2 regions of the Sporolactobacillus sp. PKPK-6 genome follow, and region 2 is predicted to be linked to the other one. Evidence: a T-box and tRNA genes for the amino acid it is inferred to sense, from the RefSeq annotation. Region 2 holds a T-box; the other holds one or more tRNA genes.
What was found. The T-box of region 2 lies ahead of trpS (tryptophan--tRNA ligase). A T-box ahead of a tRNA ligase gene usually reads a tRNA of that ligase, here a tRNA-Trp.
Positions count from the first base shown of each region.

Region 1: it encodes a tRNA-Trp, which carries the amino acid that the T-box ahead of trpS (tryptophan--tRNA ligase) is inferred to sense. The anticodon was not compared.

Region 1 covers NZ_JBWXPA010000002.1:676,747-692,468, forward strand. The annotation lists gene AC1MBV_RS14045 (acyltransferase family protein) at 149-1,180, opposite strand; tRNA gene AC1MBV_RS14050 (tRNA-Leu) at 1,544-1,625, opposite strand; tRNA gene AC1MBV_RS14055 (tRNA-Cys) at 1,660-1,733, opposite strand; tRNA gene AC1MBV_RS14060 (tRNA-Gly) at 1,741-1,815, opposite strand; tRNA gene AC1MBV_RS14065 (tRNA-Gln) at 1,822-1,893, opposite strand; tRNA gene AC1MBV_RS14070 (tRNA-His) at 1,901-1,976, opposite strand; tRNA gene AC1MBV_RS14075 (tRNA-Trp) at 1,992-2,062, opposite strand; tRNA gene AC1MBV_RS14080 (tRNA-Tyr) at 2,075-2,156, opposite strand; tRNA gene AC1MBV_RS14085 (tRNA-Thr) at 2,213-2,288, opposite strand; tRNA gene AC1MBV_RS14090 (tRNA-Phe) at 2,298-2,373, opposite strand; tRNA gene AC1MBV_RS14095 (tRNA-Asp) at 2,441-2,516, opposite strand; tRNA gene AC1MBV_RS14100 (tRNA-Met) at 2,521-2,594, opposite strand; tRNA gene AC1MBV_RS14105 (tRNA-Val) at 2,601-2,676, opposite strand; tRNA gene AC1MBV_RS14110 (tRNA-Glu) at 2,751-2,822, opposite strand; gene AC1MBV_RS14115 (EAL domain-containing protein) at 3,084-6,179, opposite strand; partial or broken gene AC1MBV_RS14120 (PhzF family phenazine biosynthesis protein) at 6,505-6,627, opposite strand; gene AC1MBV_RS14125 (IS4 family transposase) at 6,781-8,139, shown strand; tRNA gene AC1MBV_RS14130 (tRNA-Ser) at 8,414-8,504, opposite strand; rRNA gene rrf (5S ribosomal RNA) at 8,617-8,733, opposite strand; rRNA gene AC1MBV_RS14140 (23S ribosomal RNA) at 8,807-11,734, opposite strand; tRNA gene AC1MBV_RS14145 (tRNA-Ala) at 11,886-11,961, opposite strand; tRNA gene AC1MBV_RS14150 (tRNA-Ile) at 11,970-12,046, opposite strand; rRNA gene AC1MBV_RS14155 (16S ribosomal RNA) at 12,126-13,674, opposite strand; gene perR (peroxide-responsive transcriptional repressor PerR) at 15,319-15,722, opposite strand, start outside.
Region 2 covers NZ_JBWXPA010000001.1:646,374-662,095, forward strand. The annotation lists gene opp3C (oligopeptide ABC transporter permease) at 1-430, opposite strand, end outside; gene AC1MBV_RS03155 (ABC transporter permease) at 427-1,359, opposite strand; gene AC1MBV_RS03160 (peptide ABC transporter substrate-binding protein) at 1,536-3,173, opposite strand; gene AC1MBV_RS03165 (DUF3899 domain-containing protein) at 3,496-3,879, shown strand; T-box leader at 3,943-4,190, shown strand; gene trpS (tryptophan--tRNA ligase) at 4,254-5,246, shown strand; gene AC1MBV_RS03175 (helix-turn-helix domain-containing protein) at 5,328-6,203, opposite strand; gene AC1MBV_RS03180 (DUF3603 family protein) at 6,449-7,198, opposite strand; gene ltrA (group II intron reverse transcriptase/maturase) at 7,646-8,974, opposite strand; gene fabF (beta-ketoacyl-ACP synthase II) at 9,647-10,885, opposite strand; gene AC1MBV_RS03195 (beta-ketoacyl-ACP synthase III) at 10,968-11,903, opposite strand; gene AC1MBV_RS03200 (YppG family protein) at 12,106-12,456, shown strand; gene AC1MBV_RS03205 (hypothetical protein) at 12,547-13,218, opposite strand; gene AC1MBV_RS03210 (metal-sulfur cluster assembly factor) at 13,652-13,978, opposite strand; gene AC1MBV_RS03215 (NifU N-terminal domain-containing protein) at 14,174-14,413, shown strand; gene nagE (N-acetylglucosamine-specific PTS transporter subunit IIBC) at 14,559-15,722, opposite strand, start outside.

The DNA.
Region 1 (15,722 bases), on a different contig from region 2:
CTAGGTGTTGATCATACAAAAAAGTCGATACTGAAGAACCCGTAAACTAGAGATACTTCGGAACTCGTTGCAGCAAAAAAGTCAGCGCTTTGACTGATGCAAAGCACTGACTTTTTACAGTAGTTGATATGTTTTCACTCGATCCGGATCAGCTGCTCGCATACTGTCTTGGGCGATGGTGCATCAGAAAGTTCGTAAATTGTTTCCATACCAGCATGACTATAATAGGGATTAATAAGCCCATCAGACATTTTAACAGCCAGTGGTCAGGGAGCCCCATGATTTCCGGCAAGTCAAACAGTGCTCGATGCCAAAACATAATCAGCACCGTATGACGCCCCCAGAGAACAAGCCAATGAAAATATTTAAGTTCACTCAGTATTTGCGAGATGAGTATAATCCCTAAGCATAAAATGAGCGGTGTAATCAACGCCAGCCCCGTATGATTTAGATTATCCGATTTCAGATATAATGTGAAATTGATTTTCTTGGTGAATTGATCGTGAATAAGAAATAAATAAAAGATACCAATGGCCAAAAGGGTTATATATTTATGAGACATAGTCTGAAGCAATTTGAACCCGTAATAGCCGGCCAGCATATATGTGGTGGTAATTAATACGACTTGGACATCCCATGGGAAATAAGGGTGTCCTAGGAACTCTGGTTGCTGATGAACTGTTCCAATGGCAAACAGAGTCAGACTGATGATCCATTGTAAGACCACAGGACGCACCCAAGTGATCAAAACGATAACCACGATCAGTGTGAGAATATAGACATTAATGAACCAAAAAATGCTTAAATAATTATTAAGCGTCCTTCCACCGTAAACCAGGCGGACAAAATAGAAAGCGGTGTACGACCAGTCCTGATTACGGACAAAATGGCTAAGCATAATTAAAATGCTTCCCATTAGGAAGTAGGAAACAACTAATGGTTTGCAGCGACGTGACCAAAAGTGACGAACCGCTTCCCAATTATGAGAAAGCGGTTTTAAAAAGAATCCTCCGATAATAAAAAAGAGCGGCATATGCCACCAATAAATGGCATCATAAACGAGATCAAAAGAACGTATATCGCGCTCAGAATCAATGGCGTGCCCGAATACAACCGCTATGATTCCCAGCGCCTTTGCTATATCTACCCATGTAATCCGCCGCTTAGTAGTTGACACCATATCAACAATCACCTTTCATCCCTTAAGCATTTCTATCTTTACTTGAGATCAACCTAAACTGGAATATTTTCCTTTAAAATGGCCTCACAAATGCTTAGTTTAGCACGATTCATTTATTTTGAAAGGTCTATTCACAAGTTTAATCTAAATGTAAAAATTGAGTTTTCTGCCCCAATATAGCGCATAATTAAACTGAAATTTCGTGAATTTTATGGAGGCTTGAAGTTCGAAAATTAAGGGTCAAGCAGGGGTAAAAGGAATGAGCAGTTGGAAATCTTTTTACAAGAAGTTTAGTTGGTTTCTCAATGAAACAAAAAGGCATCTCAGAAATTTCTGAGATGCCTTTTTCGTCAAAAACACTGATACCGGTGGTCGGGGTCGAACCGACACTCCCGAAGGAACATGATTTTGAGTCATGCGCGTCTGCCAATTCCGCCACACCGGCACAATAAAAAATAATGGCAGTAAAAGTAAGTAAATGGAGGCGACACCCGGAATCGAACCGGGGATAAGGGTTTTGCAGACCCGTGCCTTACCGCTTGGCTATGCCGCCATAATAATGGAGCGGAAGACGGGATTCAAACCCGCGACCCCCACCATGGCAAGGTGATGTTCTATCACTGAACTACTTCCGCATTAAATTGGCCCAGCTGGATTCGAACCAGCGCATCACGGCACCAAAAGCCGTTGCCTTACCGCTTGGCCATGGGCCAAAATTTATGGGGCGATTAGTGGGGATCGAACCCACGCGTGCCGGAACCACAATCCGGTGTGTTAACCACTTCACCATAACCGCCATAATGATTAAAAACAGGGGTAGTAGGAATTGAACCCACACTGGAGGTTTTGGAGACCTCTGTTCTACCTTTAAACTATACCCCTATAATATGTAAATGGAGGGAGAAGGATTCGAACCTTCGAACCCGTAGGGAACGGATTTACAGTCCGTCGCGTTTAGCCTCTTCGCTATCCCTCCACAATAATAAATAAAATATAAGGAATAGATATTGGCATCTATTGTATAAAATATAATGGTGCCGATCAGAGGACTTGAACCCCCAACCTACTGATTACAAGTCAGTTGCTCTACCAATTGAGCTAGATCGGCACGAACAAATGGTGGCTCGAGGCGGAATCGAACCACCGACACGAGGATTTTCAGTCCTCTGCTCTACCGACTGAGCTACCGAGCCATTATGTAAAAAACAAATGCTGACAATATTAAGTGAACAGCCTATGTTGTAAAAAAACAAAATAAAATGGCGGATCCGAGCGGATTTGAACCGCCGATCTCCTGCGTGACAGGCAGGCATGTTAACCCCTACACCACGGATCCACAATTGCGGGGGCAGGATTTGAACCTACGACCTTCGGGTTATGAGCCCGACGAGCTACCAGACTGCTCCACCCCGCGATGATATGGTGGAGGATATAGGGCTCGAACCTATGACCCTCTGCTTGTAAGGCAGACGCTCTCCCAGCTGAGCTAATCCTCCATATAATTTTGAACAAGCCATTAAAAACACCATTACATTCTAATACATGGCTCATAAAAAATCAAGTAAAACAATGACCCGTACGGGATTCGAACCCATGAACCCACCGTGAAAGGGTGGTGTCTTAACCACTTGACGAACGGGCCAGAAAAGCAATTGTCGTAACATCTTGCCGCCGACTTTTAAAATGTTACCATCATTCATACCAAATTGCAAGTGTTTTTATAATTAATTTTTAAAAATCAACTATTCCAGTATAACCGATATATGCCAATTAATACAACAACAAATAGGCAGCACATTTTTATCATGCTGCACTGCTGCCCCTCTCTTGATTATCTCATCATGCTGCTGCATAAAAAGAGCCCACCCACAATGGATGCCCTTCTACGCCCCTCTCAGTACTCTCAAAGCAGTTTGTTGCCTGAATGGGAATCACTGTTCATAACCTTCTCAAGGTCACTGGAAGATAACGGACGATAATAATAATAGCCCTGAACTAAATCGCAGCTCCATGTTCTTAGAAACTCAAGTTGAACTTGGTTTTCAACACCTTCAGCAATCAACTGAAGGTCTAAGTACTTCGCTAAATTGATAATTGCTTTGGTAATGCCGGTTCCCTTGGCACTATAACCAATATCTTGAATAAATTGCATATCCATCTTCAGACGATCAACAGGCAATTTTTTTAAACGTCCTAATGAGGAGTACTTTGTTCCAAAATCGTCAATTGACAGCGACACGCCAAGTGCTTTTAAATCGTTAAGCACACGCACGATGTACTCGAAATCCTTTGTTGTTGCACTTTCAGTTATTTCAAGTTCAAGAAGCTCAGGATCAATGCCTGTCTCATCAAGTACTTTTTTTACCTGGTTGACAAGCAGCGGGTTGCGAAGCTGAACAACTGATAAATTGACAGCGACACGAACAGCGGGTATACCTTTATCAAGCCATTTTTTCAGCTGAGTGCACGCCGATTTTAATACCCACTCGCCTATTGGGTTAATTAAACCGGTCTGTTCCGCCAGCTCGATGAAGACACCAGGCGATATGTTCCCGAGTTCCGTATGTTTCCATCTGAGCAGTGCCTCAACACCAACGACCTGTTCCGTTTTTAGACAAACCTGGGGCTGATAGACAATGCTCAATTCATTTCTTGGGAGTGCATGAAAGAGACTGCTCATTAATCTCAGCCTCATCTGCAGCCTGTCTTTCATCTCTTTGGTACATAGAGCATATTGGTTCTTCCCCTTGCTCTTCGCCTCATACATAGCCGTATCAGCGCTTTTAACCAATGTTTCGGTATCATCTCCATCATCGGGATATAGAGCAACACCTGCACTGGCTGTAACAAATACTTCTTGTTCACGAAGCATGAATGATGTGTGAAACAATTTCATGATTTTATCAATAGTGCGGATTGCCTCTTCAGGTTCTGAAATGTGATTAAGCATGATCAGAAATTCATCACCGCCAAATCGCGAAACGGTATCCGCCGGGCTGATGCAATGCGATAATTGGCCGGTTACCTTCTTAATCAGCAGATCTCCGGCTTCATGTCCTAGTGTGTCATTCACATCTTTAAATGAATCTAGATCTAAGAAAACGATCGCAATCTTGTTGCCCGTTGATTCTGCATGGCTCATTGCTCGTTTTACACGCTCGCCAAATAACAAGCGTTTAGGAAGACCTGTGAGTTCATCAAAATAGGCCATAAAATGAATCCTTTTCTCTGCAGTTACTTTGACCAGCGCATCCGCAAAAATGTTTGCTACAATTTCAAGCAGACTCATCCAGTTAATGTTCCAATCGTTCGCTGTTTTTGTCGATTCCAGCTTTAAATGTCCAATCGCAACGTTATGAACGGTAATGGGAACAGACAGTACGGATTGAATTCCTTTCTTTTCAAGTTCTTGCCGAATAACCTCAGCCTCGCGAGGCAGCTTTTCACGATTCGAAATGTGAATGATGCTGTTTTCTCCAAATTGTTTTACCCATTCTTGTGAATAGGTCGCGAAACCATGAACAATCTGATTTGGATTTTTCTTATTCCAAAAAGAGCTGTTTTCCGGATCCATAAAATTATATTCTGCTACACTTAGGTTGAGCGAGACATGATCAATATCAAAGAATTCTCCGATCGCTTTAAGGATATTATCCATCTTTTCTTCGACATTAAGACGACTTACCGTCACAAAGTTTGCTGAGATCTTTGATGCGAATTTTTGCACACGCATCTGCTCCGAATTCTGCTTCAATCTGAGAATATAAATTCGATTCACATAAAAGGCAAAGATAACGCCCGCGGCTAAGATTGTAAGTCTGCTTATATAGACATCACTTCTCAACGTAAGATGCAAACTTTGGGCTGAAATCCACACATAGATCTGCGTGAGAAAAGAAGATAAGGATATTGCTGTAAGCATCATTCGCTGATTGAACACCAATGAGCCAATAATTGTTACAAATGGGATTGCAAAGATTACAGAACTCGTGTTTCCTGCTAATTTTATGATGAATATGGGTATAATTAAAGAAGCGATAATGGTGTAAATTGCTTCCATATCACTTCGATTCGTATGTCGTCTATTACAAATGAATAGGGAAACACCTAATCCAATAAGTAACAATCCTGTTTCAAAACTCGAGACAAAGCTTTCATTTTTTGAAAGTAAAAATTGACAGACAAAATAGACGATTCCGCACAGTACAAGAACCATCGACGACAGATCATACATTTTTGTGCGATTTTCTTCATTAAGAATCATTTCTGCTTCATCTATGGTTGGATTACTCATCAATCTGTATTTCCTGATACAGTAACAGATGGACGCAATGAAGAGCATGAAGAGGATTGGCGCCATTTGTGGCACAGGCAGAAAGTCAAATGAATTATTGATCAAGTCGGTAAATGTGCCCAATATACTAACGACAACATATCCCCCAAAAATAACCTTTGCCTGATGCTGTTCATCTTTTGTTGTTGCATGTTTTCTCCAGTTCCAAAGCATCAATAGACCCGCTACTAAAAATACCGTGAAATAGCTATAGAAAAAAAAGTCCCAGCCATTGTTTACTGCGAGATTCACCCATAGACCGTCACGCTTAATAAATTGATACTGCGCAGCGGCCATGGGGGCCGAAAGACCAAATACATAAACCGTAAGCGCAGCAGGCAGATAAAGTGCCGGATACATCCACACTTTTTTAAGAATCCGTTGATTTCCTGTCAATATAAAACAAAAGTGCAAAAGCGCTCCGTAAAAAGTGCCCCAGCCAATGGCTGAAAATCTTCTCCAAAACAAACAGATTGTACTGCTCGGTGCAATCACAGAAATTGAAAATCCAAATGACCAGATGCACAAACACATACAAACAGTAAAGAAAATACGATTTAATTGATCCTTCGCATTTTTCAAAATCACATAAGTACCTAATAGCACACTGATTATGCAAACAATCATAAATAAGAGTGAGAAAAAATGCAGATTTGACGTTTCCATTTACTAACCTTCTTTCACAGTCACCAAAACATTACATTCGTATGTATTCAAGTCAACCGGGCGTCATTATTTTAATTATTCATTTCACTAAAAATCACGCGTCAACTATTCTTTTTCGCTCTACCTTAAGTTTATTATGAACTTGGTCTACATAATACTGCATTAAGGACAAATAGTCTATGCCATTAGTATCGGTACAAATAGCCAATTGGTGAACCTATATTCACTAAAAAGCATAAAAACCGTAAAAAAGAAAACCATACACAGATTGAACAGATCTATGTATTGTCAACTACTTTTTCGCATGTTGATTTTTATCGTCATCTATTGTAGCATGGCCGCAAATCGGAACTTCGCTTGTTGGTGTGAAAAAGCGCAAGTGAACATCATAATCATCTGGATCATCAGATGGCATCATAAAAGCTGTCTCAGAATTGTTTAACTCCTTATATAATAAAATTAATATACTAAAACTTGAAACATCAAAAATGGGCTTCACAGCTTATCCTGTAAAGGATTAGCACAAAAATAAAAGCAAGAACACCGATAACTCGGTATAATTGAAGTGTCGAATCCCAATTAACCGAGGAGTGTTCATGCCATGAAAAGTATATCACGAAATGACCATCCATCTCTTGGAATTTCTTCTTCAGTCCAGGAATTTTTTACACGATTTCGTTTGAGTCAACTTGCGAGAGCCTCAAACGCCACAAAGGCAAAGGGGGTCCCCTTCCGGGTACTGTTCTGTTATCTCATTAGCACGGTCTTTTCAAACAAGTCAGCGTATCGCGATTATTTGAAGCATCAAAATCAGCTGAACTTCTCGGATAAGACCTTTCGCAACCTGCTCAACAACGGCAAGATTAACTGGCAAAAGTTTCTGATTCTGCTCTGTTGCCGGATCATTCAGTTCATTAAACCCTTGACGGATTCGGCACGGAAGCCTGTGTTCATTGTGGATGATTCCATGTATGAACGCGCCCATGCGAAACGCGTGGAGCTGGCGGCGTTTCAATTCGACCACGCCAACCATCGGCATGTGCGCGGCTTTCGGTTTCTTCAACTAGGCTGGAGTGACGGCAACACTTTTTTGCCGGTCACCTTTTCCTTGCTTTCGGGTCAGAATCAGGTATGCGGTACAAAAGCTGATGCTCGCACCCATTCTGGAAAGCGGAAGCTTCAGGCCCAGCGTAAAGCGCCTGATGTGGTTCGAGAACTGCTTTCTTCTGCCCTGAGGCATGGCGTCCGAGCATCCTATGTTTTGTTTGATTCTTGGTTCTCTAGTCCTAAAATGTTTCAGCAGCTGCGTCAACTTGGCCTTCATACCGTCGCTATGGTGAAACGGTCGAAAAAGGTTTATTACCGGTTCAATGGTCAAATGATGGACGTGAAAGCGATCTTCAACGCTCAGAAAAAACGTCGTGGACGCTCACGCTACCTACTTTCTACCGTTGTAGAAGCGGTTGTTGAGGGAGAGGTCTTACCCCTGAAACTCGTATACGTCCGCAACCGTCGTAAACGCAAAGAGTATCTGGTCTTAGCGTCAACCGATATCCAACTTTCTGAAGATGAAATCATCCAGCTTTATGGAAAACGCTGGTCCATTGAAGTGTACTTCAAGATGTGCAAGCACTATCTTCGACTCGCTAAATACCAGGGTTTGTCTTATGACGGGATTTTTGCGCACACCGCCCTGGTCGCTATCAGTTATTCCCTTCTTGCGGTTCAGCACCGTGAACAGGTGGACGATCGCACTTTGGGTGAGTTGTTTTATTTGATGGTCGATGAGCTTTCGGATGTGACCTTCGTCGAAACGCTTCAGCAGTTGATCGACTTATTTCAAGAAGTTTTCAAAGACGAGTATGTTCTTTCTGAGCAAGCAGTCCATCACATCATCGAAAATTTTCTAGAGAAGCTACCTACCAGCTACCAGAAACAGCTGACAAAAGCGGCGGCCTGACCTAAATTATTCATAGTAATCATAGAGCAGGCAAGGGATGGGTGCGCTTTTTTAACTTTCAAGTTTTAGTTAATATAAAAAAAACACAAAAGCAGATGTAACCATTTATGCGAGAATTCTTACTAAACACTGATCAAATGGTAAGTTCTATGAACCCATTGATTTTAAATTATCCTTCTTATCATTAAATGTTTATAAAAAACAAAAAACCTCGAAAACGCTTGTTTATCAACGTTTTCGAGGTTTCTATGATGCACTTATGACAGTGCCTTAGCGGAGAGCGAGGGATTCGAACCCTCGAGACGGCTCAATAACCGTCTACACGATTTCCAATCGTGCTCCTTCGGCCACTCGGACAGCTCTCCAAAAAAGGCTTCACAACAACTTATCATTCAGATCATCTAGCTCCACCACGATACAAACACTATGGAGTGATCTACCGACAAATGTCGTGAAGCACAATCAATATTATATATTGCCTGGCAGTGACCTACTCTCACAGGGGGACAGCCCCCAATTACCATCGGCACAGAAGAGCTTAACGACCGTGTTCGGGATGGGAACGGGTGTGACCTCTTCGCTATGACCGCCAGACTTCCGGCTCGCATGAGCCTTCAAAACCGGTAACGAAAGCAATCGAAACAAAACAAGTGAATCCAAGGTATTCTGGGTTAAGCCCTCGACCGATTAGTATCTGTCCGCTGCACACCTCACGGTGCTTCCACTTCAGACCTATCAACCTCATCATCTCTAAGGGGTCTTACTGATTTAAAATCATGGGAAATCTCATCTTGAAGGGGGCTTCATGCTTAGATGCTTTCAGCACTTATCCCGTCCACACATAGCTACCCAGCGTATGCTCCTGGCGGAACAACTGGTACACCAGCGGTGTGTCCATCCCGGTCCTCTCGTACTAAGGACAGCTCTTCTCAAATTTCCTACGCCCGCGACGGATAGGGACCGAACTGTCTCACGACGTTCTGAACCCAGCTCGCGTACCGCTTTAATGGGCGAACAGCCCAACCCTTGGGACCTACTTCAGCCCCAGGATGCGATGAGCCGACATCGAGGTGCCAAACCTCCCCGTCGATGTGAACTCTTGGGGGAGATAAGCCTGTTATCCCCAGGGTAGCTTTTATCCGTTGAGCGATGGCCCTTCCATGCGGTGCCACCGGATCACTAAGCCCGACTTTCGTCCCTGCTCGACTTGTAGGTCTCGCAGTCAAGCTCCCTTGTGCCTTTACACTCTGCGAATGATTTCCAACCATTCTGAGGGAACCTTTGGGCGCCTCCGTTACCTTTTAGGAGGCGACCGCCCCAGTCAAACTGCCCGCCTGACACTGTCTCCGAACCGGATCACGGTTCAGGGTTAGAATGTCGATATCGTCAGGGCAGTATCCCACCGATGCCTCCACCGAACCTAGCGGTCCGGTTTCCAAGGCTCCTGCCTATCCTGTACAAACGATACCCACATCCAATATCAAGCTGCAGTAAAGCTCCATGGGGTCTTTCCGTCCTGTCGCGGGTAACCTGCATCTTCACAGGTACTATAATTTCACCGGGTCTCTCGTTGAGACAGTATCCAAATCGTTACACCTTTCGTGCGGGTCGGAACTTACCCGACAAGGAATTTCGCTACCTTAGGACCGTTATAGTTACGGCCGCCGTTTACTGGGGCTTCAATTCAAAGCTTCTCCCGAAGGATAACCTCTCCTTTTAACCTTCCAGCACCGGGCAGGTGTCAGCCCCTATACATCACCTTACGGTTTAGCAGAAACCTGTGTTTTTGGTAAACAGTCGCTTGGATCTTTTCACTGCGGCTCATCGGACCCGTAGGTCCGACGAGCACCCCTTCTCCCGAAGTTACGGGGTGATTTTGCCGAGTTCCTTAACGAGAGTTCTCCCGAGCGTCTTAGAATTCTCTTCTTGCCCACCTGTGTCGGTTTGGGTACGGGCACCGTTTCACTCGCTAGAGGCTTTTCTTGGCAGTGTAGGATCAGGCGCTTCGGTACTTAAGTTCCCTCCTCATCACCGTTTGGCGGATAGCAGCGGGATTTGCCTCGCTGCCGGCCTCGCGGCTTGAACGCACACTTCCATCCGTGCGCTCGCCTTACCTTCCTGCGTCCCCCCATCACTCAAACGTGAAACGCTGGTACAGGAATATCAACCTGTTGTCCATCGCCTACGCCTTTCGGCCTCGGCTTAGGCCCCGACTAACCCTGAGCGGACGAACCTTCCTCAGGAACCCTTAGGCTTTCGACGGAGAAGATTCTCACTTCTCTTTTCGTTACTCATACCGGCATTCTCACTTCCAAACGCTCCAACATGCCTCACGGCACATCTTCAATGCCCTTGGAACGCTCCCCTACCATGACCTTACGGTCATCCGCGACTTCGGTGCTGTGCTTAGCCCCGTTACATTTTCGGCGCGACGCCACTCGACCAGTGAGCTATTACGCACTCTTTAAATGGTGGCTGCTTCTGAGCCAACATCCTGGTTGTCTGGGCAACGTCACATCCTTTCCCACTTAGCACAAACTTAGGGACCTTAGTCGGCGGTCTGGGCTGTTTCCCTTTCGACGACGGATCTTATCACTCGCCGTCTGACTCCCGGACGTAAGGGCTTGGCATTCGGAGTTTGACTGAACTCGGTAATCCTGTGGGGACCCCTTATTCAATCAGTGCTCTACCTCCAAGTCTCACTCATCCGAGGCTAGCCCTAAAGCTATTTCGGGGAGAACCAGCTATCTCCGTGTTCGATTGGCATTTCACCCCTACCCACACCTCATCCCCGCATTTTTCAACATGCGTGGGTTCGGGCCTCCATTCAGTGTTACCTGAACTTCACCCTGGACATGGGTAGATCACACGGTTTCGGGTCGACAACCCTAAACTAAAACGCCCTATTCAGACTCGCTTTCGCTGCGGCTCCGCCTCTTCAGCTTAACCTTGCTTAGAATCGTCACTCGCCGGTCCATTCTACAAAAGGTACGCTGTCACCCCCCGAAGGGGGCTCCAACTACTTGTAAGCACACGGTTTCAGGATCTCTTTCACTCCCCTTCCGGGGTGCTTTTCACCTTTCCCTCACGGTACTGGTTCACTATCGGTCACTGGGGAGTATTTAGCCTTGGGAGACGGTCCTCCCGGATTCCGACGGGGTTTCTCGTGTCCCGCCGTACTCAGGATCCACTCCGGAGTGCACGTTCCGTCGGCTACAGGGCGTTTGCCTTCTTTGGCCGACCCTTCCAGGTCGTTCGCCTGAAACGTGCATTTCTGACTCCATGTGGAGTGTCCTACAACCCCAAAGAGCAAGCTCTTTGGTTTGGGCTGTTTCCCTTTCGCTCGCCACTACTCAGGAAATCGCATTTGCTTTCTCTTCCTCCGGGTACTGAGATGTTTCAGTTCCCCGGGTCTGCCTTACTCTGCCTATGGATTCAGCAGAGCATCCTATCTGTTCAAGATAGGGGGTTCCCCCATTCGGAAATCTTCGGATCAAAGCTTACTTACAGCTCCCCGAAGCGTATCGGCGTTCGTTCCGTCCTTCATCGGCTCCCAGTGCCAAGGCATCCACCGTGCGCTCTTTAAAACTTAACCACTGACGATGAAAATCTTACTCCTCATTCGTCACACATACGATCAACAGATCACGAATAATCCATCAATCGTCTTGGATGTTTCTTGACTTTCTTTCGTTGCTTTCGTTATCCAGTTTTCAAGGTTCATAATGCCGTAATTGACATAATAATGGTGGAGCCTAGCGGGATCGAACCGCTGACCTCCTGCGTGCAAAGCAGGCGCTCTCCCAGCTGAGCTAAGGCCCCACAATAAATGGTGGGCCTAAGTGGACTCGAACCACCGACCTCACGCTTATCAGGCGTGCGCTCTAACCAGCTGAGCTATAGGCCCCCACCAAAATATGCTGAAGGAATGTATCCCTCAAAATCAAACAAAAGTCCAAGCGCTTCGCTATTGATCGTTTCCTTAGAAAGGAGGTGATCCAGCCGCACCTTCCGATACGGCTACCTTGTTACGACTTCACCCCAATCATTTGTCCCACCTTCGGCGGCTGAGTCCATAAAGGTTCTCGCACCGACTTCGGGTGTTACAAACTCTCGTGGTGTGACGGGCGGTGTGTACAAGGCCCGGGAACGGATTCACCGCGGCATGCTGATCCGCGATTACTAGCAATTCCGGCTTCATGCAGGCGAGTTGCAGCCTGCAATCCGAACTGGGGGTGGCTTTATGGGATTAGCTCGACCTCGCGGTTTCGCTGCCCTTTGTACCACCCATTGTAGCACGTGTGTAGCCCAGATCATAAGGGGCATGATGATTTGACGTCATCCCCACCTTCCTCCGGTTTGTCACCGGCAGTCACCTTAGAGTGCCCAACTGAATGCTGGCAACTAAGATCAAGGGTTGCGCTCGTTGCGGGACTTAACCCAACATCTCACGACACGAGCTGACGACAACCATGCACCACCTGTCACTCTGTCCCCCGAAGGGGAACGGCCTATCTCTAGACTTGTCAGAGGATGTCAAGACCTGGTAAGGTTCTTCGCGTTGCTTCGAATTAAACCACATGCTCCACTGCTTGTGCGGGCCCCCGTCAATTCCTTTGAGTTTCAACCTTGCGGTCGTACTCCCCAGGCGGAATGCTTAATGTGTTAACTTCAGCACTAAGGGTTGGACCCCCTAACACCTAGCATTCATCGTTTACGGCGTGGACTACCAGGGTATCTAATCCTGTTTGCTCCCCACGCTTTCGCGCCTCAGCGTCAGTTACAGACCAGAGAGCCGCCTTCGCCACTGGTATTCCTCCACATATCTACGCATTTCACCGCTACACGTGGAATTCTACTCTCCTCTTCTGTACTCAAGCTTCCCAGTTTCCAATGACCGTTTGCGGTTGAGCCGCAAGATTTCACATCAGACTTAAGAAGCCGCCTGCGCGCGCTTTACGCCCAATAATTCCGGACAACGCTTGCCACCTACGTATTACCGCGGCTGCTGGCACGTAGTTAGCCGTGGCTTTCTGGCCGGATACCGTCACTGCAAGAGCATTTCCTCTCCCGCACGTTCTTCTCCGGCAACAGAGCTTTACGATCCGAAAACCTTCTTCGCTCACGCGGCGTTGCTCCATCAGACTTTCGTCCATTGTGGAAGATTCCCTACTGCTGCCTCCCGTAGGAGTTTGGGCCGTGTCTCAGTCCCAATGTGGCCGATCACCCTCTCAGGTCGGCTATGCATCGCTGTCTTGGTGGGCCGTTACCCCGCCAACTAACTAATGCACCGCGGGCCCATCTGTCAGTGATGGCCGAAACCATCTTTCAGCCCTGCACCATGCGGTGCAGGGGATTATCCGGTATTAGCTGCGGTTTCCCACAGTTATCCCAGTCTGACAGGCAGGTTACCCACGTGTTACTCACCCATCCGCCGCTCACTTCCGGGAGCAAGCTCCCTTCTATGCGCTCGACTTGCATGTATTAGGCACGCCGCCAGCGTTCGTCCTGAGCCAGGATCAAACTCTCCAAAAAGTGTTACTTGATGTCGGATACTAGATCCGTCCTTACTTTTTCGTTCATAAGATCCATAGCAAAATTGAATTGATTATGGGGTTTAAAACCCTTATATCACGCTTGGCTTTTGTTTAATTTTCAAGGAACATTTCAAACAGCAACTCAATTATTATAACATTTTTACTAAGTCATGTCAACAACTTTTTTTTAAAAATGTTTCAGCGAATCTTTACTTTGCTGAGTGTAATAATTAAGTTTTCTTTAAAAAGACAAGATGTATCTTAACATGCAACATGATCTTATGTCAATAGCCAATTCATATGATAATGAATTCATCATAAGCAACCTGACATAATATGACACAATGTCGCAAAAGACAACGTAAACTAATTTATCATGGATGGAGACAATCGTCAATACTTAATTCAACATAATGGCTAAATAACTTCAAACCTTCAAAAAGATGCTTCATCTTTAACTTGCCCTTTCACATATACTGAAGCTTTTTGAACTATGATGAACCATGAAAAGATTTGGTGCGGCCGCTGCTTTCAATTGTCTTATCTTCCGCAGTACATTTTGTTTTCTCAACATACTTTTTATAATTCAAGTCTTCCCTAAAATTCTCCTAACTGAATCATAAGTTAGATTTAAAACTAATTAGAGGTTTTATTTAGATCATAAACTCTCCAGCAGCTATAAGAAAAACCGGGCAAAAAGCGCCCGGTCCTTAAATCATGCCGGATTTTGATTACGCTCCGGTTGCTCGCATCAACTGAGCGCGACCGCGGGCAGTCCGGGAGCCTCCTCAAGCAAACTAATACCTGCGGGGTCTCCCCTGGCCTGCACTCCCGCAGGAGTCTCGCACCTGCGCGTTTGGCTCACAACCTTTGGCTTTGGCGAAAATCATATACTTTCTTTCCTTGTAAGAAAAACCGGGCAAGCCCGGTTCTTACACTCACCTCTATTTCACTAGCATTCTGGCTTCATTAAATCAAGCGAGTAAATAAGCGGAAATTTTCCGGTTATATGCATCATGGCACGTGCTTCGCCGGTAAATAAGGGTAATTTTTCCGGTTATGCAAAGTAAAACCCTACCACTCTCACGTTTTTCGATTCGATAAGGGGAATTTCTCCGTCTATTTAAGCTATTTTTTCGTTCATTTTCTTAATAAGGGTAATTTTTCCGCCTATTTATCAGATCGGGCGCTTACCCTGATCGCTCAACCGATAAGTGCGGATTGGAATTCAGCATCTTATGACCTTATCGTGATATCAGCAAGACAAAACGATAAACTTTTTTTAGCTGTTAAGAAAAACCGGGCAAAAAGCGCCCGGTCTTTAATCTCCAGCCATGTGTGATTGGTTTGTGTCTTTACAGTGTTGAATCATCGCTTCGGTTGCTCGCATCAACTGAGCGCAACCGCGGGCGCACCGCGAGCCTCCTCAGACAAGCAGAAATCTGCGGGGTCTCGCTGGCACGCTGATCCCGCAGGCGTCTCGCACCTCTGCTTTGATTCTCGGCCAAGACACTGGTTTATTCGTTTAAATACGGGGCAAATTCTTATACTTTCTTTACTTGCAAAAAAAACCAGAAGCGAATCCGTCAACACAAAACGGCTCGCTTCTGGTTTTTTTAGACATATTTTTTTAATGATTGAATCAGCTAATGCTTGATTCTTGCTGTGGCTTTGAAGGAGTAGCTGATTCTTTAGCTTGACACTCCGGACAAACGCCGTAAATTTCAAGACGATGATGGTCCACTTTGAATCCGGTAACCTGTGCAGCCAGTGCTTCTACTTCATCAAGTGCCGGGTAAAAGAAATCGACGATTTTCCCGCATTTACTGCAGATCACATGATAGTGGCGCTTGGTTGAAAAATCGAAGCGGCTGGAAGCATCGCCATAGGTAAGTTCTTTGACTAAGCCGGTTTTTTTAAATACGCGTAAATTATTATATACAGTCGCAACACTCATATTAGGAAATTTGTGTTCAAGCGCTTTATAGATTTCATCCGCTGTAGGATGTGAATCTGAAAAGACTAGATATTCAAGAATCGCATGAC
Region 2 (15,722 bases):
TTGCAATCAATGCAATGATTAGAGAAATTTGAGTACCATTCCATGTTCTTGTCCACAAATCACGTCCAAGCTGATCCGTACCAAACCAATAGTTCGTGGTAATATGTTTTTCTTTGTAAATATCTACGCCGCCTTCTTGACCGCTAAACGCAGGAATCCACGTCAATGCACCGATTTTGGGTGGCAAGTTTGCACGTGAAACGTCCTGATCATCAGTACCATATCCAAAGAAATGAGGACCAATAATAGCCAATATAACAATCAAAGCAATAATGATCATTGAAGCCATCGCACCTTTATTCGTAACAAAACGGCGAACTGCGTCCTTCCAGGCACTGATACTTTCACCGGAAATTTTTTCACTTTCCGAGTTGTCCGCTTCAACGGGTCCAAAAAGGTCCTTTGTTACTGACGCTTCAGTTGTTGTCATGATGACTTCCCTCCAGAAACACGAATTCTTGGGTCAATCACACCATATAGAATATCAACAATTAAAATAGTCACAATAAATAATGCGGCATACAGTTCAGTCGTCCCCATAATCATCGGATAATCATTGGTGACAATGGCATCAATAAATTGTGATCCAATGCCAGGGATCGCAAAAATATTCTCAATAACGAGTGATCCTGTTACCACAGCCGCTGTCATCGGCCCAATCACTGTGACGATTGGAATCATTGCATTACGAATGGCATGTTTATAAATAACCGCTACTGTGCTTAAACCCTTTGCCTGTGCCGTTACAATATAGTCCTGATTCAGCACTTCAACCATTTCTGTACGCATAAACCGAGCAATTGATGCCATGACACCTACACCAATAGAGATGACCGGTAATACATGAGTCATCGGTGAATCCCAACCGATAACCGGAAAAAGCTGAATCTTAACGGAAAAGAAATACTGAAGAATTGCCGCAAAAATAAATGACGGTATCGAAATAAAAAGAACGGTCAGTGTAACGGTTCCCCAATCAAGAAATTTACCACGATAGATACCAGAAATAATACCAAGAACGATGCCTAATACTGTGCCAAAAATCATCGATTCGATACCAAGCTCCATCGATATCGGGAAGCGTTGAAGAAGAAATTCAGTCACCGGCTGCATACCATATTGAAAGGATCCACCCAAGTCACCGTGAAGCATATTCCACAAATAGTGAAGGTATTGAACGGGAATCGGCTGATCCAGGCCATAGTAATGTTTAAGCTGATTTAATTGTTCCGGTGTTAGACGGTTGGCAAACTTAAAAGGTGTACCAGGCAGCATTTTCATAGACAGAAAGGTCAGTGTAATAACTACATAAAAGGTAACGAGCATATAGCCAACCCGTTTTAAAATATATCGACCCACCGAATAGAACCTCCTTAAATTAGTATCTATATTATAGTTCCTAACATTCAACAATCAGTGATTTTGGTGTGTTAAATAATTAAAGAAATTATAAATTAATGGAAAGGAGAGCATATGCCAGGACCGACATATACTCTCCTTCAAAATGCCTCACATATCTTTCAAACTTTTTTTAATTAGTGTTTTAAGATATAAGCTCGTGCAAAGTCAACTTGTGGACCATAAGATGGGAATGAAAGACCTTTAACATAAGATTTTTCTGCCCATGTATGACCAGATTGATAAAGCGGAACAATTGGATATTCAGACATCATCAGTTTTTCAGCTGAAACAAGATTTTCCCAACGTTTTTGAGCATCAGCTGTATTCGTTTGAGCATCATTGATCAGGCTGTCAAACTTCTTATTCGACCAACCAATTGTATTCATAGGGTTGCCAGTTGTCCACATATCAAGATAAGTCATCGGATCTTGATAATCTGGGAACCAACCGCTGAAAGCAATATCATATTTAAATTCATTATTCAATTTCAGATAGTTAGCCCATGGTTGAGCATTAATTGTAACGTCAACACCAGGAAGATTCTTCTTGATTTGGTTCGCAACATACTGGTTGAGTTGCTGTGTTGAACTGCCGTCTTGGCTCAAGAAGTTCAATTTCAGTGTCTTAATGCCAAGTTCTTTCTTTGCTTTATTCCAGTAGGTTTTTGCTTCGGAAGTTGATCCTGCAGGGAAACCATCTGGATCAGCTGAACGGAAATCTTTGCCATCCGGACCTGCAACGAAATTCTTCGGTACAACAAAGTTAGATGCAACTGAACCATTATTCAGAATTGATTTAACCAAGCCATCACGATCAATAGCCGCGTTCAACGCCTTACGAAGGTTCAGGTTCTTCAAATTCTTATTTGTCTTTTCGTTGATATACAGGTAGTAAGTACCGGCATCAACACCAGATTTGATTTCTTTTGGATATGTTTTCTTGAATTGATCAACGAATTCAGCAGAGAGTCCTACTTCATCAATTGCACCAGTCTTGTACAAGTTAATTGCAGTTGCTTGTTCTTTTACAACTTTAAAATTAACACTGCTGAGTTTCGTAGCTTTTGCATTCCAGTAATCTTTATTTTTCTTGTAGGTCCAGCCTGTACCTTTTTGCCAATCGGAAAGTGTAAATGGTCCGTTGTATAGAAGGGTGTCAGCTGAAGTCGCATAGTTTTTCCCCTGCTTCTTAACGAAGTCTTCACGTTGAGGCAAGAATTGAGGTTGTGACAAGATGCTGTAGAAGAACGGTGGAGCTGCTTGTTCCAAAGTTACTTGAACTGTCTTGTCATCGAGAGCTTTGATACCTAGTTGTTTGTACTTGCCATATAATGGGTCTTTAGGATCTTCAATTTTTGCTGCATTCTTAATTCCTACAGATGCGAACAAGAAGTTGTAAGCAGGTTTAGCTGCCGGATCGTTCTGACGCTGCCAGCCATAAACGAAATCTTGTGCAGTTACAGGTTTGCCATCGGACCATTTCTGATCACGAAGGGTAAATGTATAAACCTTCTTGTCAGAGCTTACTTTAGGCGCACCCTTTGCAAGATCCCATTCAAACTTGTTATCATGCATTCTTGTCAAACCGGATTCTGTCATTTCAATTGCGTTTGATGACGTAGTATCCGTTGCAAGGTTAGGATCGAGTGTAGGAATGTCTGCTGTAATCGCAAACTTCAATTCCTGTTTTGCTGCTAGCTTCGACGCACCGCTTTTGCCATTGTCACTGCTGCTTGAACTTCCGCAAGCGGAAAGCACAAGGCTCAATGCCATGATAAAAGAGAGCACAAGTGACCATTTTGCCTTCTTCATAAAAGTAATAACCTCCCCTAAATTTGCTATCTTTGTTTAGGTTTAATCCTCCATATTACAACGAATAAAGAGAACCGCTTAAACCTACAAATGCTATTATACAAGTTCTTTTTTTTTTTTGCATTCTTTTTTTTAAAAATTCGGCCGCTTAATGATGCAGAAAATGTAGAATATATTGATGCTACAACATTTTTCCGCTTATTTTTTTTTGCCGTTATGTTATAATTTCTAACAATGATTACAAAACAGGCGACTTATTTTGCTAAATAATAGAGGTGCTTCAATGAATATTTTTAAGTCAAAACGTTTTTTCCTTATTTTACTAATCTTGGTTATTGAATTCGTTTTAACACTATTTTCACAATTAATTTTTTCTTCTCTCTCATACTTGGCTTTTATTAATCACTTGTCCGTTATCAGTTTGCTATTTTTCAACTTTGGTCTCATTGTTTTTATTGTCCAAGGCGGTTTTTTTGACGGTGTCGTTTATAGTTTCAAACGTTTTGTACGTGCAACACGCAAAAAGACGTTTCAGGAAGAGGACACTGAAGCTCCAATGGCGGAATATAGACATCGGGACGGAAAGAGATCATTCATTATTTGGCCGCTTCTCCTCGACAGTCTTTTTTTGTTTCTTCTTTCCATTTTTCTTTCTTGGTCCTTATGATTAAATAGATTTGATTTTAATTAGCGTTTTATATATAATTATGTCAATATTGAACAGACTTATAGTAAAGCAATGAAGAAGAAGAGTACCTGCAGAAAGTCTTTAGAGAGCTTGGGTATGATGGAAACCAAGTGTCGGACTGCTTGGGAATGGACTTCTGAGCTTCAATCCGAACCTCGGGATTCAATCCGTCAGTAGGCATAGACGTTTCCGTACGTTACAACGGTAATGATTCTCGAACAGAATCAGATGAAAGATGTTTCTGCACAGCAGAAAAATTAGGGTGGTACCGCGGTCTATTCGTCCCTTGTGGATGGATAGGCCTTTTTATATTGTCTAAAAGAAAAATAATAAAATCAGGAAGGTGACTTATTTTGGCAAAAATATTTTCCGGCGTTCAGCCGACGTCCATTCCGACCCTTGGGAATTATCTTGGTGCCATGCGCAATTTCGTTACACTGCAAGAAGGCAATGAATGTATCTATTGTATTGTCGATGAACATGCCATTACGGTACCTCAAGATCCGAGGGAGATCCAAACAAACATCCATAATCTAGCGGCGCTTTATTTGGCCATGGGAATTGATCCAAAACAATCCATTCTTTTTATCCAATCGGAAGTTCCTTGCCACGCGCAGCTTGGCTGGATCATGCAATGTACTAGCTACATGGGCGAACTGGAACGTATGACTCAATTCAAAGACAAATCTCAAGGAAAAAAAGCAATTCCAGCAGGTCTTCTCACCTATCCGCCTCTGATGGCAGCAGATATTCTGCTCTATCAGACAGATCTTGTTCCTGTTGGTGCTGATCAGAAACAGCACATGGAATTGACACGTGATCTTGCTGAACGGTTCAACAACAAATACGGCGAAACGTTTACGATTCCGGAACCTTACATTCCTCCGGTTGGTGCGCGAATCATGTCACTCGCTGAACCAAAAAAGAAAATGAGCAAATCGGATGCGAACCGCAAGGCAACCATTTTTACACTAGACAGTGAAAAGGATATCATCAAAAAAATCAAATCGGCGACTACAGATGATGAAGCATCCATCCACTACGACCGGGATGCTAAACCGGGAGTCTCCAACCTGCTGGATATTTTCTCTCTCTGCTCAGGCCGATCCGTTGACGATCTGGTCGCTTCCTATCAAGGAAAGGGCTATGGGGAATTTAAAACCGATGTTGCCGAAGCGGTCGTTAAAGTATTGAATCCGATTCAGGAACGATTCAATCATCTGATCGAGTCTTCCGAACTCGATGAAATCCTCGATGAGGGTGCAGAAAAAGCCTACGCTATTGCAAGTAAAACTTTAAGCAAAGCCGAGAAGGCCCTCGGAATCGGACGACGAAACAAGCATTAAGACAAGGAACAAAAAACAGCTCTCGAGCGATTACATGTGCTCGGCGGCTGTTTTTTTATTCATAAAAGTTTAGTTTCAGGTTTAATCATTTTTTAATATAGTAGAATCCAAAACGTCCTGAAGATATTTGGCATGAGTACTGGCTTGTGATGCACTATCCAGCTCAGTAAAAATTTGGATGGCTTGTAAAGCTATTTTTTCTCCGCGCTGGCGATTTCCTAACTTAATCGCGTAAATTCCTTTTAAAAACATAAGCTTAATTTTCATGTATGAATCTTTTTCTTTATCCAATGATTCGTCCAATAGAATTAGAAATGTGTTCGCTTCAGGCAGCCTATTGTTTTCTAATAGTGCCACAATGGTGTTTAATAATATTTTTTGTTTCTTGACGTCCCCTCTTCCTAGCGGATTATAATCCATACTTTTCTCATAAGCCATGCGCGACAGTGCAACCATTTGATCGACCGGAAAACTGAACATCGAATTTGTATAAATCACAAGTTCATAGTATCCCCAGACATCCACATTAGAAAAGTATTCACTCAGAATTTTTACCATCTTCGGATCCGGCTTTTTCTTGGAAATTCGCCGTATATACAGCTCGGCCACGATAGAAAAATGCAGATAATAATTTTTTCCTTCTATTAAATACTTTCTATTTGTACGATCACGAAGGACTTGAAGCATATGCAGATTATCTTCCATTACGTAGCCCTTCAAGTCATCAAAGAATTTCTGAAAATGAGTAACTTCATAGTCGTTATTTACATAGAGAAACTCGTCCATTGACACATTCAATTTGTTAAGCAAATTAAGAAGATGTGTAAATGATATGTCACAGTCGCCACGTTCAAAGCGAGAGAGAAAGGCAACCGATACTTCTCCTTGTGCAAGTTCCGACAGCGTCATTTTTTTTGATTTTCGGATGTATCTTAATGTAACTCCAGGATGATTCATAAGCACACCTTTTTTTAATATAGTAAAATTTAAGCAGTTCATAAAGTATGTTTCGCAGAAGGACAATGCTTTGCGTCCCTCATCACAAGTTGAACTTACTTATAGTTTATCAAAAATAACACGACAATAAGCAAAGCGAGCATTTAATTAATAAAAAGTTTAATTAGATATTCTGATTTGATATAAAGCAAAAAAAGACCAAGCAGCAACATTCTGCCTGGTCTGTCTTATTATTCAGCTTTCTCTCATTGAACTTTCGTGCCCTGTTCTAACTCCCACAGCTTTTCGAAATAGGATTGACCCTTGATCATCCGTTCGCAAAGATCACTATGCTTGTCCGACCAACCCTTTTTCATTCCTAAAATCAATCCTTGCCATGCCTCATCAAAGGTCATTCGGCGGCTTTCACTATATTTAGTCGGATACCACTCTGTATACCAATAGCGCATTTCTTCGACATTCCCAGATGAATAGAGCTGATCAAGCGCCATAAACAGCAGCTGCTTCAGCTGTCTTTCTTTTCTTGTTAAGCCCATCATACACTCAGGATTAAGTGAGAGCATATGATATTCTTTTTTGCGAAAACATCCGGCAGGAAGCGGATAGTGGTCGATATCCATTTTTGCTCCCTTCTGCAGGATCAGACTCTCTTGTCTTGGGATCATTCGACTCTTTCGCACAGGAATCGAATAGCCCAAGGTATCGGCGACAATACAGCGTTCTCCATCGGTTGCGATAAAGCAATATTCAATAATCTCTCGTTGATTGTTTTTACAGATCACGCTTCGATTCCGAACATCTTTCAACAATTCTTGGGGAAGATCCTGCAAGTCGTTTTCAATGTAGTCAAGGAGTGGTTTTTCTACTTTAATCAGAGGAATCTGGTCGAGAAGCTCTATAAAATCATGTTTACGCCATTCGAAAAATTCGCATACATTATAGCTGTTCTCTTCACCCTCAAACCAATTTACCCAGATATCACTGACAATTTCCATGAGGCTCCATCTCCTCTGTTTGATTTGACAACATTATGGACATTATTGGAAGATTTTATTCGGATCGAGCAGATTTTTTGTGCCTCATATCTTCTCATGTTCATTTTATGCATTAATCTATGAATCTATGTATTTACGTACCTCGGCGCTCGTAAAAAAAAAATACTATATAAGAAAAAAACGGGCAAAAAGAGTCCGGTCCTTAATCTCCAGTCATGTGTCATTGGTTTGTGTCTTTACGGTGCTGAATCATTACTTCGGTTGCTCGCTGGCACGGCTGATCCCGCAGGCGTCTCGCACCTCTGCTTTGATTCTCGGCTAAGACACTGGTTTATTCTTTTAAATACGGGGCAAAATCTGTCGAGTAGGGCAGTGATTCACATCCTCTGTCCCCCTCACAGAACCGTGCGTGCGCTATTTACGCACACGGCTCTTCTTGTTCATGGTTCACAGAATATAGCTAAGTTCTGGGCGAAGTTGATAGATATTGACCTTGATTCGTGGTTGAGGCAATGGGCATCGTTTTAGAAATTGATTGAACTTTTCCCATGTATAAGATCGTTTTTGGCTTCTTCTGTTTAACCATTTATACAACAGCCGAATCACCTGTAATCGAAACGCATTCACACTTGGAATGTTGTCGGTGACACAATAGTAGTTGTAATAGCCGATCAGCGAGCGCTTGATCCGATCCATGATGGAGTCTATCTCTTTCGTTCGATGAGCTTTAAGCCACTGCCCGTGGGCTTTGAGCTTGGCGCAGACTTTCTTTCGACTGCTTTTTCGTTTTACTCGAAAGTGTCCACTTTTACTCCACCCACAGTAGTGGGTGAACCCCAGGAAGTCAAAGGTCTTTGGCTTCCTGTTTTCAATTCGTCTGGCATTTTCCCAAGCAAAACGTCCAAAAGGAATGATCCTCGCTTTTTCCTCTGCTAGCGTCAAATTAAATTTACCGATTCGCTGCTTGAGTTCACTATAGAATTGCTCCGCTTCCTGTTTGTACTGAAAGCAACAGACAAAGTCATCAGCGTAGCGCACCAAGTAGGCCTGTCCCTGACACTGCTTCTTCACCACTTTCATAAACCATAGATCAATCACATAGTGAAGATAGATGTTGGCTAGAATCGGCGAGATCAGTCCACCTTGCGGCGTCCCTTGTTCGCTTGCGTACCACGTCCCCTTCTCCATGTATCCAGCCTTCAGAAAACGCGCAATGAGTCTGAGTAGACTTGGATCATTAATGCGATGATTTAAGAAACGCATCATCCATTGGTGATCAACATGATCAAAGAAACCTTTGATGTCTACATCAACGATGTAGTTTGTATACCGTTTTTCGATGGAGACATTGAGCACTTTGAGCGCATCATGACAACTTCTATTTGGACGAAAGCCAAAGGAACAGTCAAGAAAATCCTGTTCATAGATGGCATTAAGGATTTTCGCAAGTCCTCGCTGTACAATTTTATCTTCATAAGCCGGAATGCCCAACGGTCTTTTCTTCGTTGAACCCGGCTTATCAATGTACACGCGACGCACCGGAAGCGGCCGATAGCTTTTCTGCTTCAGTCGCATGACTAGGTGGGAGAGGTTATCCGCCACGTTTTCTTGATAGGCAACTTTTGTTACTTGGTCAATGCCTGTTGCTTTGTTGCCTTGTAACTCCCGATGACACTGTCTCAATTCCTCTTCATCCATTAAGTGCGCCAGTGACGTGAACGCCATCCCCGGATTCGCCTTCGCTAATTCTGCTATTCTTACCTGTTTTGTGTTCATCTTTACTGCACCTCCGTGTGTGCCGATGTGTCCCCGATAAGATTCATGAACAAGAGAAACACCTTTCCTCGACTGGCATTACCCAGCGTCATTAGTACTATGTGTTTCCTCCGACTTCCCAGTAGACATTTAGCGTCCTCACATTTGATTGCTTGGTTCACTATACTTTCATTCGAAAGATCCGCTGGGATCTCCCGAGTTGCCGTCCCTTATCAATGCTCAGCGTGCCATGGTCTCAGACCCCGGGGAACCCCCAATCCTCTTACCCTATCGATGATTGGAGTGTTGCCTTCTGGAAGTATAACGCCATCGGCGTTCCCGTTTTCATAAGTTTTCGAGGCTCATTCCCTTCAACCACATGGCTTACGGCCCACTGACTCGCTGTCTACGCTTAAAAACTAACGTTGCCCTTAGTTCTCCAAGACTCGCTACGGATGAGTGGCTAACTCTTTTCCGACGGGATTCTCACCCGCTATAAGGCACGACCTTGCTCGGTCGCTCTATACTTTCTTATCTTGTAAGAAAAAACGGGGAAAAAGAGTCCGGTCCTTAACTTCTGCAGAACGCGATCGCTTTCGCGTTGCATACAAGATGTATGCGTACATACTTACCTCTTTATTTGTGCAAAAAAACGCCTGCGAATGAATCGCAGACGCTTTAAAAAAGTAAATTTTAAACTTCGTATCTTTTAAACGCAAGTGTCGCATTATGACCGCCAAAACCAAATGAATTGCTAAGTACCACATTAACTTCTTTTTTCAGTGCTTCATTCGGCACATAATTCAGATCACATGCCTCATCCGGCGTCTCATAGTTGATGGTCGGCGGAACAATTCCTTCTTCAATTGCTTTAATACAAAGAATTGCTTCAACACCGCCTGATGCGCCAAGCAAGTGACCAGTCATTGATTTCGTTGAACTGATTGCCAAATCATAGGCACCGTCTCCAAACACTGCCTTAACAGCTTTCGTTTCTGTGGAATCATTGGCTTCTGTACTCGTTCCATGTGCATTTACATAATCAACTTGATTCGATTTCACACCAGCATCATCGAGTGCCATTTGCATCGAACGGATTGCACCTTTTGCTTCAGGATCCGGACGTGTCACGTGAAAAGCATCGCTCGTGGCACCGTATCCTGCGATTTCGGCATAAATATGTGCGCCGCGCTTTTGAGCCGATTCCAAAGATTCAAGAAGCAGCACACCTGCTCCTTCGCCCATGACGAACCCGTCACGATTTTTATCAAACGGACGGCAAGCCGTCTTCGGATCTGGATTCGTAGAAAGTGCCCGCGCCGACGTAAACCCGGCAAAGGACATATTTGTAAGTGGTGCTTCACTTCCGCCGCAAAGAATTGCGTCGTTGTCTCCACGCTGTATAGCCTTATACGCGCTTCCGATTGAATCTGTTCCAGTAGCGCAAGCCGTTACCGTGCACGAGTTAATTCCTTTCGTTCCAAGTAAAATAGAAACTTGTCCGGACGCCATATCCGGAATCATCATCGGAACAAAAAACGGACTTACACGTCTGAAGCCTCTTTCCAAAGCGACGCGCAGTTCTTTTTCGTAAGTTTCCATTCCACCAATACCAGATCCAATCCAGACACCGGTACGTTCAGCATTCGTTTCATCTATTGTATAATTAGCATCTTCGACTGCCATTTTTGCTGCCGCTACGGCAAATTGCGCAAAACGGTCCATGCGAAGCGCTTCCTTGCGATCAACATATTTTTCAGGATCAAAATCTTTCACTTCACCGGCAACCTTGGCGCGAAAATCGTCAGGGTTTACACGTGTGACAATACCAATGCCCGATTTGCCGGCAATTGCATTTGCCCATGTTGTCGCAACATCGTTGCCAAGTGGCGTCACAGCTCCTAATCCGGTCACAACGACTCTTCTTTTCATTCAATTCTCTCCTTTTGATAGGATTGGAACCTTTTTATCATTAGGTAATCAATAAATGATAGCTATACGATATAATTATAAATTATTTGCCCCATTTAAGCGTGAGCGCGCCCCAGGTGAGCCCTCCACCGAAGCCTACCATCACAAGCACATCTCCGTCTTTAACTTTCCCCTCTTCAACAGCGTCGACTAACGCCAGAGGAATCGAAGAGGCAGATGTATTTCCGTACTTCTGAATCGTCTTAATCATTTTTTCTTCAGGTATTTCCAGTCTCTCACGCGAAGCTTCCATAATTCTTATATTCGCCTGATGAGGAATAAGATAATCAATATCTTCTTTTTTCAGACCAGCTTTCTCTACGACATGAACAGCCGATTCACCCATTTGACGAACTGCAAATTTAAAAACTTCCCGTCCGTTCATTTTAATGTATTTGCCGTCCTGATACAAATAAGAGCCGCCGCTTCCGTCGGCGCCTAATTCAAAGGACAGAATTCCATGACCTTCCGAAACATTGCCAAGAACTGCCGCCGCAGCTGCATCGCCAAAGAGAACAGCGGTACCGCGATCATCCCAATTTGTAATCTTTGACAGTTTTTCAACACCGACAACCAGAACATGGTGAAAAGTGTCGTTGTCAATAAACTGTTTTGCTGTAACCATTCCATAAATAAACCCGGAGCATGCGGCACTAATATCCATTGCAGGTATCCGCCTTGCTCCCAGTCGATCTTGAAGCATGCATGCAACAGAAGGAAAAGGATGATCAGGCGTAACCGTTGCAACGAGAATCAAATCAATGTCAGAAGCTGTCAAACCTGCGTTTTTGATCGCCTGCTCGGCAGCGGCAAATGCCATGTCCGAAGTGTCTGTTTCATCATTGGCGATTCTCCGCTCTTCAATTCCGGTTCTTGTCCGAATCCATTCATCTGAAGTATCCATGACTTTCTCTAAATCAGTGTTCGTAACCACACGTTCGGGAATAAACTTGCCCATTCCCAGTATTCCTGCGGACATCCGCAAATCCCCTCTCAGATCTTAACAGTATATATAATGACTTGGTAACAATATAATACACTAAAAATCATTTGTCCAACAAGCTTCCCGATAAAAGGACACCTGTCTCCGGTTAAATCATCACCTAAAGGCGAATGAATCACACATTCATCACTTAAAGGCATAAGATATGATAAAGACCAGATGTAAAGGAGGGAGACTCTTGATTCAACCTGCTCAAAATCCAAGAGACAGTCACTTTGACCCATTTACGTATCTCATGTTCGGTTCACAAATCCCGCCAGTGCAACAAACACAAACCTATCAACCGCCACAAGCATTCTATCAGAACAGCGGCTGGCAAGCAAGTGGAATGCAAGTACCGCCTGTACAGCCGGTGCAACCGACACAGCCTGCACAACCCGGATTCTTAAAACCGTTTCTCGGCCAAGACGGACATATTGATGTGAGCAAAATGGTAAATGGCGCCACCCAGCTGGTCAATGTCATTAATCAGACAGCACCGGCGATCAAACAATTGTCTCCGCTGCTCAATTTCTTTAAAAAGCCATGATTGAAAATGGCAATAGTAAAAGAACTGCAAGGGTGAACTCAGATCCACTCAGCAGTTCTTTTAATTCGATCAAAAGAAAAAGAAGTTTAATCAAGATTTTCTTTGCAGCCATTTCTCATAATTCCGCGGTAAAAGGCTCCTGAGTTTTTCATTTATCGCATCATTCGAATCAAGTCCTTTTTTAAAATGGACGACATCAAGTCCTTCATGTTCCTGCTCCATTAACCCGTTAATTAGTGCTGCTATGATTTCACCATCGCACTTGTCGGAAATTAAATTCAAATCCGTCCGTAAAATAATTGCCTCTTTCCTCTTACTTTCGTGCAAAAGATTAATGAAGAACAGTTCCATTTCATTGGCAGCTCTTCCGCGAACAGAAGTCGGACAGGCCGCTCTTCTTTTCCCGTTTTTATCAACATGCTGCCCGCATACCTCCAGGGAAGAGAGAAAAAGCACACGTTGACATTGCGGCGAATCAGTAAGTAGATGACCCATCTTTTTCTTCAATTCATCATTGCTTTCCTGTTTCATCCGGAAAGTGTCAGCAAGAATAAGATGCTTTGCTACTGAACGCGGCTTGTCTCGGTCATTATGAAAAAGTGCGTTGCGACCCAAAAAAAGCTCATTCTCTTCCTCACGATCTTTCTCTTCATCAGTAACTGCCGAACTAATTGAATAGACGACAACTCCCGCCTCAAGCAGTCTTTCAGTAAGAAGAAAACCAATAGACGAGAGTCCGCCAAACACCATTGCTTCTTCCATCATTTTCCCCCCTGCTCACGCAAGAAAATATATATATAAAACGGGTAAATGCTCAAGAGCTGCATCAACTAGCACGACTGCAGGAGTCTTGTGCACGTTTGCTTCACAACCTTTACTTGGGAATAATTATTTACTTTTGTACATAATACATGGCACTTTATCACCATTGTATTTTCATTCAAGTGTCCAGTACCACCTTAAACGGGTTGAATGGTTCTTTATTTGTTAGAAAACTTGATTTCATCAGATTTTTGAAAGCAAATTTTTAGTTGCACTTACATGAACTATTGCTGATCTGTACTATTTTTTTGATATGTATAAAGAAGATATGCCAAAAATGGTGTGATCATCACCTGCGGGGGCTTTTGGGTTCGAAACACAAAAAGCCGAGGCAGGATATACATCCTGCTCCGGCTGATACGTGGCAAATGGTTTACTCTGATAGTCCAAGTGCAATTCTAGCATACCGCGACATGCGCTCTTTCGTCCACGGTGGATCCCATACAAAATTCACTTCTACTTGATTTACTTCTTCGATCTCTCCAAGCGTACGCTTAACGTCATAGGAAAGGGACGCAGACAATGGGCAACCCATAAAGGTCAGCGTCATGGTCACAATTACATTGTTTTCTTCATCTATGTCGACGCCATACACGAGCCCCAGGTTGACGATATCCACACCGAGTTCAGGATCAATAACATCTTCCAGCGCTTCAAGTATGCGGTCTTTCAATTCCTCAGAAGAACTGTTCTCAGCCACTGCAAATACCTCCTTCCTCATTTGGGTTACGTTTAGTATAACCGAATATCTGGTCTATTTCATCTCTCAGACAGTCTCTTGTCCACAGCCTCAGTATTCTAACAATGCGCTCCATTCCATCATGATATATAATGAAGAAAACGACACAATAGAATCCGTTTATTAACAGAAAGGAAAATACAGATGAACTTTACGATGACTTCTACGCCAAACCCGAACGCATTAAAATTCACCGCTGAAGGACCTCTTTTTTCAAATCGAGTCGAAGTTTTCAAAGATGACCAAACAAATTCCCCATTTTTAACAAAATTGATTGAAATAGACGGCGTCATCAGCCTTTTCGGCTTTAATGACTTTGTAACCATCTGCAAATCTCCGGATGCCGCATGGGAAAATCTGCTTCCTCACGTCAAAGAAACGCTCGAAAAATTCTAATGACACCATTACCTCTTCTTAAGGTGGATACTTCTTTCAATGTACAGGTTGCCTTATGTTTGCTGTATTTTTCAGTAAAACAATGAACGAATCAACAAAAAAAGTCTGAGCTATAAATGCGCAGACTTTTTCATTAATAAATCAATTAATCAAAGGTAATAATATCAGATTCGTTAAGTGCCACGTTACCACTCTTTTTAAGTACAACATGCTTTGAAGGATCAAGGTTTGTAAAAATTACAGGACTGATCAGTGATGGAACTTTATCTTTAAGTGCAGGAAGGTCAAAAGACATCAATTTCTGCCCTTTTACAACTGTATCGCCTTCCTGCACATAATTAACAAACCCCTCACCATTCAACTTGACCGTATCAATGCCGACGTGAATCAGGACCTCTAAACCATCGCTTCCCGTCAAACCAATCGCATGCTTTGTCGGGAACACGCCGCTAACCTTTCCGTCGACAGGAGAAACAACAACCCCTTCATCCGGATCAACAGCAAATCCGTCGCCCATCATTTTTTCAGAAAAAACCTTGTCCGGAACATCGGTAATCGGAAGCATTTTGCCTTTAATGGGGGCACATACAGATTCCGCTCCAACAGATACAGTGGCTAAACCAGGCTCAGTTGATGTACCGTCCACTTCTGCCTTCGTAAGATCCGCAGAAGATTTGATCAAGTTCTTCATCGCGTCAGCCACAAATTCTACATCCGTGCCTACGATGATCTGCAAGTTTTTCTTATTCAGCTTGACTACTCCGTGCGCGCCATGATGCTTAATCGCAGCACTGTCTGCGGCCTCTGAGTCCGCGACGGTTAATCGAAGACGCGTGGTACAATGATCCACATTTGTAATATTCTCTTTGCCACCGATATCCTCAATAAACCGGGCAGCCATCACTTCATATTTATCATTCGTATTGAGGTCGGGAGCCTGATCCGGATTTTCTTCGACGAGATCGTCATCTTCCTCACGACCTGGTGTCTTCAGATTAAACCATTTGATGGCAAAGTAGAAAACAACGAAATAGATCACAGCAAAAATAACGCCGACAACCAGTAGCAACAGCGGCTTTTGGGCAATTCGATAGTTGATAATATAATCAATTGCACCAGCAGAAAAACCAAAGCCATCGTGGATACCGAGTGCATAGGTAACAGCCATTGACAGAGCTGTCAAGAAAGCATGAATAACATAGAGTACGGGAGCAAGGAACATGAATGAAAATTCAATCGGTTCTGTAACACCGGTTACAAAGGAAGTAAGTGCAATTCCGATAAGCATGCCGGAGACCGCTTTGCGTTT